DNA from 3 places in the Bacillus seohaeanensis genome. Region 1 is predicted to be linked to each of the others. Evidence: riboswitches for the same ligand, from Rfam matches in the RefSeq annotation. Region 1 holds a riboswitch; each other region holds the start of a gene.
The links. Region 1 has a riboswitch for thiamine pyrophosphate ahead of tenI (thiazole tautomerase TenI). Riboswitches for the same ligand answer to the same signal wherever they lie in the genome.
Positions count from the first base shown of each region.

Region 1 (3,149 bases):
CGCCTCCTACAAAATGTACAATTTCTATTTTGTCGCCATTAGCTAGCTTTGTTTCTCCATGATTGCTTTTCTCTAAAATAGTTGTATTTAATTCTACAATTACAACTTTTTGATCTAGTTTAAAATGAGCAAGCAAATCTGAAACAGTAGTTACAGTTTCAGGAACCTGCACTTTGTCGCTATTAATAATTAATTCCACTCTACTCCCCCCTATGTTGTTTGTTTTGTTGAAAGTTTCCTATCGACGCGAAAAGAATGATATAAAGAAATGTCTTCTTTTGTCACAACATCATCGATCATATCCGAGACCATTTTCCCTGTAATTGGGCTGAGCAAAATTCCATTTCGATAATGACCTGCGGCAATATAAAGACCTTTGTAATGTGGATGGGCTCCGATGTAAGGTAAACCATCCCCTGTTTGCGGTCGGATACCCGCCCATGACTTTTCCCATTTAGCACTTCCTATCTCAGGGAGAAGGGATCCGGCACGTTCCATTAGCTTTGATAGTCCCTGCAAGCTAACTGTTTTATCAAAAGTATTGCAATAGCTCGTTGCCCCGACAATTACACGTCCATCTTTTTTCGGAACAATGTAACATCCAAGCTCAGAAAATATCGTAGAAGAAACCAAAGGAACACGTGGTATAACAGAGAAGCACTCTCCTTTAACAGGATAAACGTTCATTTCAACATTCGCTTTTGCTAAAAGCTGACTAGTCCACGCACCAGTCGTAACTACTACATTTTCGGTATGAAACGTATCCGTTGCCGTTATCACCCCTTGCATACAACCATTTTCTATTAGGAAATCGACTACTTCGCTATATTCTAAAAAGTCAGTTCCATATTCCATAGCGGCCTTTATAAAAGCTAGCGAAAGCCTTGGAGCAATCACTTGTCCATCATTCGGAATATACATTCCCCCTAGTAATGATGGTGAAAGTAATGCTTCTTTCTCTAGCAGTTCCTCGGTTGTCAGCCACTTTACCGCTTCGTCCCAATCACGATGAAAGGAAATTTGCTTTTTCAAATTTACAACTTCATCTTCTGTTTCCGCCACTTTAATCATACCTTTGTTGACAAGTCCGATATCCACTCCTGTACGCTCCTCCAGTTCTCGGATAAGAGAAGGAAACATTGCCCGACTTTTCAATGCAAGCTTTAACATCGATATATGTTCATCAATTTCTGCTTGCGCCCCGAGCATTCCAGCAGCTGCACTTGATGCCTCTGCTATTAAACGGTTTTTTTCCAACACCAATACTTTTTTTCCACGCTTTGCTTGGCTGTAGGCGATAGAGCTCCCTATTACACCACCACCAATGATGATGACATCATAAACCTTCTTCATTTGTAAAATCATCTCCATTTACCAGAATGTCTGCATAGTCTTTGGCTGCACGTATTGGGTCAACCGCATTAAATATTCCAGATAACACAGCTATACCTGTTACCTTTGTATCCATTGTTTTCACTACATTTTTCTGTTTGATTCCTCCAATCGCAATCACAGGAATGTTGAGATGGTATGTAACCTTCTGTAATTCTTCCATCCCCTTTGGTGCAATACCATCTTTTGAATTAGTTGGAAAAACATGTCCATATAGGATATAATCAGCCCCCTCTTTTTCTGCCTGCATCGCTTCTTGGAAAGAGTGTACCGATTTCCCAACAGAGAGTGATGGAAATACACTTTTTACCACTTCGACCGGCAAACTATGAAATCCAAGTTGCACACCTTTTACCCCCAGAGCAATTGCTGCATCCACTCGATTGTTAATAATAATTTTCCCCGGAGGAACACCACCAGTAAGGAGACGCTTTCCTATTTTATAAACCTCCCTTGCTGATTTATCATGTTCGCGAATATGAATTGCTTGTACAAATGGATGTATACCTCGAGCGGTGTCTACCAATCTATCAATTGATTGCTTTCCTGTAGAAATTGCATGTAATAACGGTTTTGCTTCCATAAAACAACTCCTTTTTTAGATTCCAGTAACCATAAAATGAAGTTTTAATCAGTGGGAGGGGATTTTACTGTCCGTTAATATGGGATAAAAAAACACTCTTCAGCCTACGAAGAGTGTTCAGAAAAAACTTAGATTTCCCATTCCACTTTCCTACGCTGGTCTCAACCAGATCAGGTTCAAAGGGTTTAGATATTCATCATTCTCAGTCTAAAAAGACTCCCCTAGTGCTGCCTATTTAATTTTTAGGCTCTTTTCGTAAAGTTTGTTGCTTTTGAACGAAAAACTAAGTTTAATCAACGGGCTGAATGTATAAGTAAAAACAACAATCGATGAGAAAAGAGCCAATTTTTATAACAAGCTACAAACCCACTATTTCATCGTAAATCCTCCATCAACGATAATATTTTGACCCGTGATAAACTGCGACCATTTACTACCAAAAAATAACACACTCCCTACAATATCATTTGGCTTTGCAATCCTCCCAAGCGGTGTTTGCTCAATGATGCTGTTCTTCACTTCTTCCTTTGTCAGCTTACTTGCTTCGGTTGGATAAACAATACCCGGCGCTACACAATTTACCGTAATTCCAAATGGACCGAGATCAACAGCAAGGTTTTGCGAAAAAGAAAGGAGTGCCCCTTTCGCGGTCGTATAGTCATGGTAAGGAACAACTGGACGTTGAACTAGATTGCTAATCATATTAATGATTCTTCCAAAACTATTTTCCTTCATAAGAGGAACACTGTATTTACAAGTTAAAAACGAAGCCTTTAAAGAACCATCGAGTTGTCGTTGATAATCCTCCCAATCGATTTCCCAAGCTAGTTTTCGCTGGTCAGGATCAAAACGATAGGAATGTAAGGCATTATTCACTAAAATATCCACTCTATCGAATTCCTCTCTAACTACCGATAGTAGCCTTTCAACATCTTCCTCTTTCGTAACGTCCGCTTTGACTGCAATGCAGTCAACGTTGTACTTATTAACCATTTCCTTTGCTAAATCATGCGCTAACTTCTCACTCTTCACATAATTAATGATGACGTTCGCCCCATGTTTAGCAAAACCTTCCACTAATTCTGCACCTATTCCTCTGCTCGATCCTGTTATTAATGCTACTTTTCCCTCTAGTGATATATTCATAAGTTATCAACCTTCTACTTCAATTTTT
Region 1 covers NZ_JBHUMF010000008.1:79,812-82,960, reverse strand. The annotation lists gene thiS (sulfur carrier protein ThiS) at 1-199, opposite strand, end outside; gene thiO (glycine oxidase ThiO) at 211-1,353, opposite strand; gene tenI (thiazole tautomerase TenI) at 1,337-1,975, opposite strand; TPP riboswitch at 2,106-2,208, opposite strand; gene ACFSUL_RS03375 (3-oxoacyl-ACP reductase) at 2,345-3,121, opposite strand; gene ACFSUL_RS03370 (ABC transporter substrate-binding protein) at 3,136-3,149, opposite strand, start outside.

Region 2 (3,149 bases), on a different contig from region 1:
TCTCAATCCCCTCAGGCTGATAAAGCACTTTAATCTGTGAGATTACATTGGTACTGCCGATTTCAATCATTCGCTTGTTCATCTTTTCTATAACGTGAAACAATTCCGAAAGTTCTCCCTCCATCGTTGTTTCTAAAGGATGTACTTCAAACTTTACTCCAGACTGCTTTATAATCGAAATAGCTTCATCTACATATGGAATAACATCTTCTCCATTTTGTGTTTTCGGTATTATTTGTATACTAACTAGCGAGTTCCCCATTAATACCACCCCTTATTTTGGTAAAAATTCATTTGTAAATGCTTTTTTCGCATCCAACTTTTCTTCTAACAGTTTGTTTTCATACATCCAATTTGCATAGTTTTCCCATACTTCAAGCTTTTGTTCTCCCCATCTCGGTGCATCGTCTTGATATCGATTTGCAAGCCACTCTTGACTTTTCTTTACTAACTCCTCATCTAAATCAGGTACAGCATCGCTTAATATGTTAGCTGCTTCACTAGGATCGTCAATGGCAACTTGATATCCTTTTGATGCAGCTGCTAAGAACGCTTTTATTGTTTCAGGATTTTCCTTCACCATTTTTTCATTTGTTGATAGAACAGGAGTGTAGTAGTCGAGCTTGTCAGAATACTCATTTACGTATAACATATCTAGCTCTTCTCCTCGTAATTCTGCTTCAATTCCAGTCCATCCATAATAAATCCATGCAAAATCAACGTCCCTTTTAACAGCTGTAAAAAAGTCAGCGTCACCCATATTAACAAATTTCACCTTGTCTATATCAGCATCTTCCTTTTTCATAATGGAAGCCATAACTGCCTCTTCAACAGGAGAACCCCAGCCACCATATGTTTTGCCTTCAAAATCTTTTGGTGAAGTAATATTTTTTTGTTTTGGAGCTGCAAAACCAGAAGTATTATGCTGAATAACAGCCGCAATGGAAACAATGGGAACACCTTCTACTCTAGCTTGTGTAATACCCTCTTGATAACTAACACCAAACTCTGCTTTACCAGAAGCAACAAGCTGGTCAGCGCCAGCTTCCCCCGGCATAATAATGTCAACATCAAGCCCTTCCTCTTTAAAATAGCCTTTTTCTTTCGCTACATATAACCCAGTATGATTTGTGTTTGGTGTCCAGTCCAATACTACCGATACTTTCTTAAGCGATTCCTTTTCTCCCTGTGAGCCTTCTTCCTTTTGTTGGCTTCCGCATGCTGTCAATAGAAACACAACACATAGGATACTAATCCACTTTTTCATCTTCTTTCCCCTTTCTTATGTATGTAAACGATAAAAAATTTCATAATAGAACTAATATGTGGGGATAACGAGAATTCAACCGAGAATTCAACTGTTAAATACAGCTATTATTTCAACAGGTGAATACTAGAATAAAATCACCTGTTGAATACTAAAAGCGCCCCGGGTTTCGTGAACCCAAGGCGCATATTTCTAAAACAGGTAAAGTTACTGTTAAGAATATGTTTCCTCCGCTGGTTTCAACCAGATCAGGTTCCAAGGGTTAGTGTCTTATTAGGACACACTCTCAACCGGCAACACCGGTCCCCCTACAATTCTCGCTCTATTTAAATGGTTTTAAACGTTTACTTCATGAAATACTTTGCCACACATACTATAATTTTTCAAGAATTTTCCCGTAAATCCTATTCCAATTCAATCATTTAATTTCCCATTCACTTTCTATTATTATACAGTTTATATTAGCCACAAATATTCTGAATGAAAAGAGGTTTTCTTAATGGAAAGAATTCAAATGACGGAAGAATTATCTTTTTCAAGAGTTATACATGGGTTATGGAGACTAGCGGACTGGAATCAATCTACTTCGGAAACGTTATCGTTAATCGAACATTGTTTAGAGCTTGGCATTACTACTTTTGATCATGCTGATATATACGGAAGCTATACTTGCGAAGCATTATTTGGAGATGCTATCCGTGAGAAACCTTCATTAAGAGAGAAAATGGAGATTGTAACGAAATGCGGAATCGTGCTTCCTTCTAGTAATAGACCTGCTCACAAAACACATCACTATAATACAAGCAAACAACATATCATCCATTCTGTTGAACAATCTTTAACGAATCTAAATACAGATTACATAGATACGCTATTAATTCACAGACCCGATCCTTATATGAACCCTGCAGAAGTTGCAGACGCCTTTATTCAACTACAAAAAGAAGGGAAAGTTCATACATTTGGCATTTCCAACTTTAAAGATCACCAATGGGATATGCTTCAATCCTTTTTACCATTTGATTTAGTAACAAATCAACTCGAACTTTCTGTCTACAACTTAGAAAACTTTGATGACGGTACATTAAATTTATGCCAAGAAAAGCGGGTAGCTCCGATGGCATGGTCGCCTTTAGCTGGCGGAAAAGTTTTTAACGGTAAAGATGAGAAATCAAGCCGCTTACGTTCCACATTACAAAAAACAGCCGAAGAAGTTGGAGCAAAAGGAATAGATCAAATTATGTATGCATGGTTGTTAAATCATCCCGCAAACATTATGCCGATTATTGGTTCTGGAAAAAAAGAACGTATCACAGATGCCGTCCAAGCATTAACAATCGAATTAAATCATGATCAATGGTTTAACATTTTGCATAGTTCAATGGGACACGAAGTACCATAAGCTACTTAAATGGAAAGAAGGAATAGGCTACTGGGGCCTACTCCTTCTTTTTACAAGAGCTGCAGTATTTCAACAAGCATTATACGATGTATGCGTACTATTTTTTGCTGTAAAAAATTCTCGTTTTATCACTCACTACTTAACGTACAAGAATGATGACAACCTTCTTTTACAGTCTCTCCCTCAATTTGAATCGTACAATGTTCAATATTAAACTCTTTTTCAAGATACGAGGATATTTTAGCTAACATATCGTCTCTATTTACTGTATCGTCTACAACTACATGACAACTAAATGCAGGAAAATCAGAGGTAATCGACCAAACATGTAAATCATGAAGATCTTTTACGCCTTGAAATGATTGTATCTCCTTTTTTATCGCCAAAGCATCTAAATTGGCTGGTGTACCTTCCATCAATATATGAAATGCATCCTTCGTAACTCTCCATCCACTTATTAAAATAAGAACCGATACAATG
Region 2 covers NZ_JBHUMF010000023.1:55,093-58,241, forward strand. The annotation lists gene ACFSUL_RS10090 (thiamine-binding protein) at 1-262, opposite strand, end outside; gene ACFSUL_RS10095 (ABC transporter substrate-binding protein) at 275-1,267, opposite strand; TPP riboswitch at 1,476-1,587, opposite strand; gene ACFSUL_RS10100 (aldo/keto reductase) at 1,767-2,669, shown strand; gene ACFSUL_RS10105 (cation diffusion facilitator family transporter) at 2,798-3,149, opposite strand, start outside.
Region 2: another riboswitch for thiamine pyrophosphate. It lies ahead of ACFSUL_RS10095 (ABC transporter substrate-binding protein); the one in region 1 lies ahead of tenI (thiazole tautomerase TenI).

Region 3 (3,149 bases), on a different contig from region 1:
TGGTGATCACATTTTCTTTGGGTTTCCTTTACATGCTTTTTCAATAAAGCAATTTCGGTCTCCAATTGATAAATTTTCTCTTCAATTTCTCGGATTTCCAATTTTATGACCTCCCTTGCAGGTTATTGATATATATTTCTACCGGATTTTTTAAACTCCTCAGCCTTTTCTTTCAATCCTTTTTCAATAGCTTGCTGTGTATCTAGCTCGTTATCCTTTGCAAAATTACGAATATCTTGTGAAATTTTCATGCTACAAAACTTTGGTCCGCACATGGAACAGAAGTGAGATGTTTTTGCTCCTTCTGCAGGCAATGTTTCATCATGATATTCCAAAGCACGCTCAGGATCTAACGATAAATTAAACTGATCCCGCCAACGAAATTCAAAACGAGCTTTTGATAAGGCATCATCTCTTTTTTGTGCTCCTGGGTGTCCCTTCGCCAAGTCAGCAGCATGAGCAGCAATTTTATAAGTGATAACACCATCGCGAACATCATTTTTGTTAGGTAGACCTAAATGTTCTTTTGGCGTTACATAACACAGCATTGCTGTTCCATACCAGCCAATCATTGCAGCTCCGATTGCAGATGTAATGTGATCGTAACCAGGTGCTATATCGGTTGTAAGTGGTCCAAGTGTATAGAATGGAGCTTCTTGACATACCTCCAATTGTTTATCCATGTTTTCTTTAATGAGGTGCATTGGAACGTGTCCTGGTCCTTCAACCATTACTTGAACATCATGCTGCCAGGCTATTTTGGTTAATTCCCCCAAGGTCTCTAGTTCTGCAAACTGAGCTTCATCATTTGCATCATGGATTGACCCTGGGCGCAAACCATCCCCTAGAGACAATGCAACATCATACATTTTCATAATTTCACAGATTTCTTCAAAATGAGTATATAAAAAGTTTTCCTTATGATGGTAGAGGCACCATTGTGCCATAATAGATCCGCCGCGTGATACAATTCCTGTCAAACGCTGAGCTGTTAAAGGGACATATCGTAAAAGAACGCCAGCATGGATGGTGAAGTAATCTACACCTTGCTCAGCTTGTTCTATTAGGGTATCACGATAAACTTCCCATGTAAGGTCTTCAGCAACACCTTTCACTTTTTCAAGGGCTTGATAAATAGGAACAGTACCCACAGGAACAGCTGAATTTCGAATAATCCATTCTCTTGTCGTGTGAATATTTTTCCCAGTTGATAAATCCATAATATTATCAGCTCCCCAGCGAGTCGCCCATGTCATTTTTTCAACTTCTTCTTCAATAGAAGATGAAACAGCTGAATTTCCAATATTCGCATTAATTTTGACATGGAAATTACGTCCTATTATCATGGGCTCAGACTCAGGATGATTAATATTAGATGGGATTATAGCTCTTCCTTTTGCAACTTCTTCACGTACAAATTCAGGCTTCATATTTTCTCTTAAAGCTATAAACTCCATTTCAGGGGTGATAATTTTCTTCTTTGCATAATGAAGTTGTGTCACAATACAGTCTTTCTTAGCACGCAGTGGTTTTCGATTTAAACGAGGGAACAACTTATGATTGGCACGTGGGTCATTTTCATCTTGATAGCCATTATCTTCAGGCTTAATTTTGCGTCCTTCGTATTCTTCAACATCAGTGCGTTCATGAATCCATGTATTTCGAAGAGCAGGTAGCCCTTTTGTAATATCAACTGAATAATTAGGATCCGTATAAGGTCCACTAGTATCATAGATCCGAACTGGTGGGTTTTCACTCTCGCCAAAGGTACCGGTTGTTGGACTTAGTTCAATTTCACGCATTGGCACCTTAATATCGGGTCTTGAGCCTTCTACATAAACTTTTTTGCTTCCTGAAAAGTTGGACATGATGGAAATGTTTTGTTCATTTAATGAGGTTGTTGACATAAAATAAATCTCTCCCTTTTAAATTTTTAAAAGACGAGATCTAGAACATAACAGAGGTAGTTTTAAAACAAATGAAGCACATAAAAAAGCTGAATCCATTAGTAATAAACGGACCCAGCTTGACTATGTAGAAGTAGTTTTACATACTTGTGAATTTCTAACTTCCCTACGCTGGCATGATCCAGATCAGGTCCAAAGAGTCAAGAAACTTTAGCGCGTTTCTTTCTCAGCCCAACTTATTGGACTCCCCTAGTTATTGCTATTAAGTTTACATTCATTAGTATACATGAGTTTGAACGAAAGTGAAATAATATTTTAAAAATATAGAAGGTATACACAAAAAAACTGGTGTTATCTAACTGTGGAGTTTTTGGATCCCGGTCCATACGGATGTCCTTTATTAGTGGATTTGGATGGGAACTAACTAAGAAGCAAAGGGACGATTCTTCTTTTGGTTCAGCGAGGCTAGAGGGTCGTCTCTGTGTTTTCAATATTTACTAAAAATAAAAAATAATTGTAATTTTTCTAAACATTTGATATGTTTGAAAAGAAAATTGAATAGTTGTAGAAACAGGTGCAGCAAAATGAATTTCATTTTAACTGCTTAAAAGGGAAGTTCGGTTAGATTCCGACGCTGTCCCGCAACTGTATTTGGGAGCGATTCGAAAAAACCACTGTTTTCATTATTACGAAAATGGGAAGGTTCGAAAAGCGATGATCTTAAGTCAGGAGACCTGCCTGTTTTAGCAAACATCAATACCTACGCGGATAGGAGGTGTTAAGTGCGAGATAGTAGAGCGTGTTTTTCATTTTTGCCATCAACATGCTTATTTAAATATTCATTCGTACCTTAACAACTTCTTATGAGGAAGTTGTTTTTTTATTGGCTAGAAAACTGTAAACCATTCGTATGTAGATAATTTTTAAACAAGAACCGTTTACGTTTAGCTGCCGTACTCAGCCTACTTAAGCTCGCATTATCTAAAGGAAAACGTGCTCTTTCTTTGCTTTTTGCTTGGAGGGGCTAATAAAGGCGTTTGCACAATTGTTCTTGGACTATTCAGGAGACGCTCACTTTATAGGAGGACACCGTTGTTTGGATCAGTGAATTACTTTACCAATTCTTTCAAAATATGCATAATGAACAATTTCAATTTAGACGAGTCTTGTTCAATCGATGAAAAATGGACACTATTGAAAGCAGAAATACAAGAAGTAACAGAGGGACAGCCTGAAAAAGAG
Region 3 covers NZ_JBHUMF010000031.1:767,492-770,640, reverse strand. The annotation lists gene ACFSUL_RS17125 (serine protease) at 1-101, opposite strand, end outside; gene thiC (phosphomethylpyrimidine synthase ThiC) at 123-1,907, opposite strand; TPP riboswitch at 2,054-2,168, opposite strand; cobalamin riboswitch at 2,463-2,663, shown strand; gene ACFSUL_RS17115 (hypothetical protein) at 3,000-3,149, shown strand, end outside.
Region 3: another riboswitch for thiamine pyrophosphate. It lies ahead of thiC (phosphomethylpyrimidine synthase ThiC); the one in region 1 lies ahead of tenI (thiazole tautomerase TenI).